Prochlorococcus marinus XMU1411: one gene and its partner. The protein of the gene in region 1 interacts with the protein of each later gene in a pairwise test. Links are inferred from orthologs where the notes say so. Each region holds a gene or a part of one and is shown on either strand. Other genes may lie near its edges.

Region 1 (3,213 bases):
AGGATTTATTCCAACAATCAGATTATATAACTTTGCATTTGCCTAGGACGCCTGAGACAGAGAATTTAGTAAACATGGAGGTGCTTAAAAGTATGAAAAGTAGCGCAAAATTAATTAATTGTGCTCGAGGAGGCTTGATTGATGAAGCAGCATTAGCAGAAGCTTTAAATAAATCATTGATTGGAGGGGCTGCAGTAGATGTTTTTTCAAAAGAACCTTTGGAATCTAATTCACCACTTTTGAAGGTTGAAAAGAATCTTATCCTTACCCCTCACTTAGGAGCATCTACTCGGGAAGCACAAGAAAATGTAGCTGTTGACGTTGCAGAACAAATCAGAGATGTCTTGCTTGGTTTATCTGCGAGAACTGCAGTAAACATACCAGGTTTGAGCCCTGATATTATGGATAGTCTAAAACCTCATTTGCAGTTAGCTGAAACATTGGGTCTGCTTATAAGCCAGCTTTCAGGTGGACAGATTCAAAAACTAGAGGTGAAGCTTCAAGGCGAATTTGTTCAACATCCTTCCCAGCCATTAATAATAGCTAGTCTAAAAGGGCTTCTAAGTAAAGCTTTGGGAGATAGGATCAATTATGTAAATGCTTCGCTAGAAGCAGGTTCAAGAGGTATTTCAGTAGTCGAGAGTAAAGATGAGGCAAGACCTGAATTTGCTAGTGGATCGCTTCAATTAACTACTTATGGAGATAATGGCGACCATAGCGTAGCAGGTAGCATTTTTGCTGATGGGGAATTAAGAATTATTAGTATTGATCAATATCCTGTTAATGTATCTCCAAGCAGATATATGTTGGTTACTAGGCACAGGGATATGCCTGGTATTATTGGCAAGCTTGGTTCTTTATTGGGTAGTAACAATGTAAATATTGCCTCAATGCAAGTTGGGCGCAAAATTGTTAGAGGAGAAGCTGTTATGGTTCTAAGTATTGATGATCCAATTCCTAATAAGTTGCTTGATACCATTATTGAAGTTGAGGGAATTACCAAGGCTAATCCAGTTACTTTATAAAAAGGCCTGCTCTATTAATGGCAATTAAAGATTGGTATAAACTAACTTTTCTGATAGAAAGTGATTCAGAAGAAATTATTATTTGGAAATTAAATGAGCTGGGAATATTTAGTTTTTCATTTGAATATTTTTTTAAAAATGCAAATAAAAAAGAGGTGAATATATGGCTTCCAGTCGATGATTGGGGCGAGAGCTCTAGGCGTGGTTTTGAAAAAATAATTAGCAAACTCCTAAACATCAATGCCCCTAAGAATCAATTTTTTGACTGGAGTATAATTAAAGAGGAGGATTGGTTGACAAGCTGGAAGAAATATTGGGAGCCTGAATTAGTAGGAAATCATTTTTTAATATTGCCTTGTTGGATAAATCTAAATGAAAAATTTAAAGATAAAAAAATTATAAAAATTGATCCTGGAGCAGCCTTTGGTACAGGAAGTCACCCTTCGACTTATCTTTGCTTGGAAAAAATGGAAAATATTTTATTTTCTGATAAAAAGATATTAGATATTGGGAGTGGTAGCGGGATTTTGAGTATCGCCGCAAGATTGCTTGGTGCTAAAGAGGTTTGTGCAGTGGATAATGATTATTTAGCTATAAATTCAACTAAATCTAATTTCCAACTAAATTTTGGTAATTTAAACAACTTACATACATATTTGGGGTCATTTAATGAGGTAATTTTAACAAATCAACTCAAACAATTTGATTTTGTTTTATGCAATATTCTTGCTGAAGTAATAAAAGGAATGATTCCAAATATTTATAAGTGTTTGAGAAACAATGGGGAAGTCATTTTCAGTGGAATTCTGAATTCACAAAAGGATGAAATTATAAAAATATTAATTCAGAATGACTTGAAATTATTGGATGTATCAACTAGAAAAGATTGGGCTTGCATTTCTGCGCAAAAAGCCAGCGATTCAACCAAAGCATAAGTTTTTCTTATGCATACTCTTTCATACATTTTATTGTGTCATTTTTTACTTCAAAATCTCACATATCGACCTAATCGATGTTAAAAATGTATTTGATAGGTATTAATTACCAACAATTTTTTATTTAAATGGCTTCTTACAAAGTTACACTCATCAGCGAAGGTGAAGGTCTCAATTCAACTATCGAAGTTCCCGATGACCAATACATCCTCGATGCAGCTGAAGAACAAGGTATCGACCTTCCTTATTCCTGCAGGGCTGGAGCATGTTCGACATGTGCCGGAAAAGTTACTTCAGGTAGTGTTGATCAATCAGATCAAAGCTTCTTGGATGATGACCAACTAGAAGCTGGTTTTGTTCTTACATGTGTTGCCTATCCAACATCAGATGTAACAATTACAACTCATGCTGAGGAAGAATTGTATTAATTATAAAAAATTAACTTTTATAAGTTGATTATTTATTATTTCTCTGCCACCCTCTATGAAGGTGGCTTTTTTTGTAAATGAATAAATTTGAATTTTTTAAGACTGGCAGTGTTAAATCAAGTTATGGAGGTCAGTACAGTTATAAGGTAATAGGACCATGTTGCAGACTTTATGATAGGGAAGAGTTACCCTGGCCCTGTTCAAGGCTTGCTTGGAGAAGTAAGGAGCCTAGTTGGAGAAGAATTGGTTCTAGGTTCGTTGCTGATATGGCTTCAAGAAAATGCCCATCTTACTCAGTACAGATTTTGGAGCCTGGATCTAAACCTGTTGATACAGTTATAACTCTTTTTTCAAAGAAATTTTCTTCTGATATACAAGAATGGTGGTATAGCAAAAAACCAGGTTCAAAAGAACCTGGTAATATCTTCCCTTATGAAGTTAGCTAGCTTTAAATATTATGCTTTTGGCTTTGGAGGCATGTAACCTTTTAAGCCAGTGCATTCAAGACTATCTATTGTATTAACTCCAGTTTGAGAGTTAGTTCCACTAGCTCTTTCACATAATGATTTTCTCTGAGAAAGATCAAGATTTGCATCAGTAAAGTCTGCTCCATCAATAATTGCTCCATCAAAAACACTTTTCATTAGCTCACCGTTAGTAAGATTTGCATCTGTAAAATCAGCATTATCAAAGCGTGTTGCATAAGCAATGAGGTCCGTCATATTGGCGCCTTTAAAACTAGAGTTTTTTGCAGTTGTTACACTCATATACGCGCCTTGAAGATTAGCTTCCCCTAAATCTTGATTAGATAAATCATATTTAACA
Region 2 (3,270 bases), on another replicon or contig:
CTCGGATTTTTTGGTGTCTTTTTGAAAAGATTGGATTGCTTTTACAGCACCACCAACATCTTCTTTAATTAAGACAAAAGCATTTGTTCCGGTCAGTAAAGATTCAAGATCGTTCCAATTACTATCTCCATCAATAGCTTTGCGCATTAATGAATTTTTAGTAACTTTGCAGATGCCGTTAGTTGTTTGCAATCTAGATCGCAAATCTGACATCTCTTTGATAGTTAAACCTTTATAGTCAAGAACTACAGCCATTTCCGAGTCGTCTAAAAGAGATTTAATCTCAGTAACGATTTTTTGCTTATTCTCTAGTGTTCGGCCCATTGATGTTTTTTGGATCGTAATTTAGGGAGAGCAGGAAATGCGGCAAAGTTCTTTAAAAGAGGCCGCTTTTATTAGATCCAAAAAGAAATAATTTAAGACGAGTCCTCGGTAGGAATTAAAAATTTAGAAAAACTAAATCAACCTACTTTCTTTGGCCGTATTATTGCAATCTAATTATACTACAAAGCGTTAACCTTCAGGTTGGTAATCTTGTACAGCATTTATGTCAACTTGAACTGAAGGCCCCATTGTTGAAGTTACATAAAAAGTTTTCCAATACTTTCCTTTAGCTCCACTTGGTTTATTTTTATCAATTGATTCTTGTAAGGTTTTTAAGTTATCAAATAGAGCCTCTTTTGTGAAACTTGCTTTTCCAAAGCGGACATGAACGATACCAGCCTTATCTGCTCTAAATTCGAGCTTACCAGCTTTGAATTCTTTTATTGCATTAGCAATGTCATTAGTTACTGTCCCAGCTTTAGGATTAGGCATTAAACCTCTAGGTCCTAAAACTCTTCCTAATTTTGCAACCTTTGGCATCATATCTGGAGTTGCAATAAGTAGATCAAACTCCATATTTCCTTTGTTGATGCTTTCTACAAGATCTTCTTCGCCAAATAAATCTGCACCAGCAGCCTTAGCTTTCGACACATTCTCACCGCTTGTAATTACTGCAATTTTGATACTTTGACCAGTACCATGTGGCAATGCAACAGTGGTCCTTAATTGTTGATCAGTATATTTTGGATCAATACCTAAACGTATATGTGCTTCAATAGTTTCATCAAATTTTGCATTAGCATTTTCCTTGATAATACTAAGAGCTTCAAGTGGTGCGTAAATGCGATCTTCTATCTTGGTTGATAGAGCCGCCATTCTTTTGGATAGTTTTTTCATAATAATTTTGGGTGCAAACGGTTATTAACTAACCTCCCCTAAATAGTGAGCAATTTTGTCTTGAACTCAATCAGTGATAGAGACGCCCATATTGCGAGCAGTACCCTCAATTACTTTCATTGCTGATTCAACACTAGAACAGTTTAGATCAGGAAGCTTAGTTTTGGCTATTTCTTCTAATTGAGCTTTACTTATATTCCCAACTGAGCCTTTTGCGGATTCTCCTGATCCTTTCTCTATACCAGCTGCTTTTGTTATTAAGACGGAAGCAGGCGGTGTTTTTGTGATAAAAGTAAAGCTTCTATCTTCAAAAACAGAAATCTCAACTGGAATTACAAAACCTGCTTTATCTTGTGTTCTTGCATTGTATTCTTTACAAAATGCCATGATATTTACACCATGTTGTCCTAAAGCTGGCCCTACGGGGGGAGCAGGATTGGCTTTACCTGCTTGTAAAGCAAGCTTGATAACTGCAACAATTTTTTTTGCCATTAGATTTGAGAATTTAAGCTGAGGTAGAAAATCATTATTTTACTCGATAAACAAGAACAATTAGAAATTAATTTTGTTTATTGATTTGGGAGAACTCTAATTCTACAGGAGTCTCGCGCCCAAATATTGAAAGTAATGCTTTTAATTTATTTCTTTCTCCAGAAACTTCTATAACTTCTCCCTGGAAATCCTTGAATGGACCACTAGTTACTATAATTCTATCTTTTTCTTCTATATCTAACTTGACTACAGCTTTTTTCTCAGATGCGCGCTTAAAGATTCTATTAACTTCTTGTCTGGATAATGGTCGAGGTTTGATATGACCACGTGATCTTCCGCTACCTCTACCGTCTTCAGCACCAACAAAATTAATTACATTTGGAGTACTTTTTACAGCCATCATTGTGTCTTCATCCAAAATCATTCTTACTAGGACGTAACCTGGGAAAACTTTTTCTTCAGTTGTTTGTCTACTTCCATCCTTTTTTAATTTAATTCCAGGAGTTTGAGGAATTTCAATTTCAATAATTCGATTATTAACTCCTAAAGTAACTGCTCTCTGTTCAAGAGTCGCTTTTACTTTTTTTTCACAGCTTGAAGCTACTTGAACTGCATACCATCTTGCGATGCTAGTGTTCGCTTTTGAAGAAGCAAGGTTTGTAGTCAATTCATTACTCATTTTTTTCTGGAAGCTTAATTAAGATCTTTATTAATGGATATTCGGGAGATAATTCAACCAAAAATTTGCGAGGCTGCCCATCCATAGAATCTGCTGACAGATGCTATCGCTGCCGCAGAAAAGGATACCATAATTATAACCGCTACTGATTCGCTAAAAAGTTGTTGTTTATTTGGCCATACGACAAGTTTAAGCTCATCGTAGGTAGAGCTAAAAAAATTATTCTTTTTTTTAGGCTCTTCAATTTCAGTAGAATCTTTTTTAAGAGGTTCTTTATTAGTAGTAGGACTTGTCACAAGATTTTTTGGAAATTAAGCTTTATGCTTTAGTTTTTATTTTAGCTTATTGATTTACTCCTCAGCTAGGTTTGAAAACGATCTCATCTTTTTTAGCAGGGTTAAGTTTAATTGTGATATTTTTTTTGTTTTTAAATTCATCCTCCAAAAGTTTTGCAGCCAAGGGATTTTCTATTTGTCTTCTAAGTTCCCTGCTAAGTGGCCTAGCACCATATTCAGGTTCGTAAGAATCGTTTGCAATTTTGTTGATAACTTTTTTGTCTATAGCGATATTTATTCTCTGCTCAAGTAGCAGGTTCTTTAAATCTTCTGTTTGTAGAATGATTATTTTTTGAAGTTCATCGATAGATAATGGATCAAACTTTACCACTTCGTCAATTCGATTTAAAAATTCAGGTCTAAAAATTGAAGACAATGCATTACTAATTGAATCATCTAGAGTTTGTTGATCTTTTTCTAACTTTCCCTCACTTTTAGAAATCTTTTGTGAATACTCCAGTATAGATTTACCAGCTAGGTTACTTGTCATAATGATTACCGTATTTTTGAAATCTACGGTCCTTCCTTGAGAGTCCGTTAATC

What was found.
Region 2: the proteins of prmA (region 1) and rplK interact in binary tests that used the Escherichia coli proteins (3 or more experiments, as listed by UniProt). The link is inferred for Prochlorococcus marinus XMU1411 from one-to-one orthologs.

Annotation. Positions count from the first base shown.
Region 1 is NZ_JAAORI010000004.1:296,395-299,607, reverse strand. Bases 120-3,001 are described here. They hold prmA (50S ribosomal protein L11 methyltransferase), read left to right. Parts: upstream 120-1,042; coding sequence 1,043-1,960; downstream 1,961-3,001. Other genes in these bases: HA145_RS07640 (pentapeptide repeat-containing protein), read right to left, coding at 2,844-3,001; HA145_RS07645 (hypothetical protein), read left to right, coding at 2,466-2,834; HA145_RS07650 (ferredoxin), read left to right, coding at 2,089-2,388; serA (phosphoglycerate dehydrogenase), read left to right, coding at 120-1,025. Also shown: more of serA, read left to right, coding at 1-119; more of HA145_RS07640, read right to left, coding at 3,002-3,213. UniProt on the Escherichia coli protein: Methylates ribosomal protein L11.
Region 2 is NZ_JAAORI010000002.1:126,195-129,464, forward strand. Bases 1-2,939 are described here. They hold rplK (50S ribosomal protein L11), read right to left. Parts: upstream 1,714-2,939; coding sequence 1,288-1,713; downstream 1-1,287. Other genes in these bases: rplJ (50S ribosomal protein L10), read right to left, coding at 1-324; rplA (50S ribosomal protein L1), read right to left, coding at 514-1,221; nusG (transcription termination/antitermination protein NusG), read right to left, coding at 1,781-2,392; secE (preprotein translocase subunit SecE), read right to left, coding at 2,446-2,688; HA145_RS01125 (ATP-dependent Clp protease ATP-binding subunit), read right to left, coding at 2,750-2,939. Outside these bases: more of HA145_RS01125, read right to left, coding at 2,940-3,270. UniProt on the Escherichia coli protein: Forms part of the ribosomal stalk which helps the ribosome interact with GTP-bound translation factors.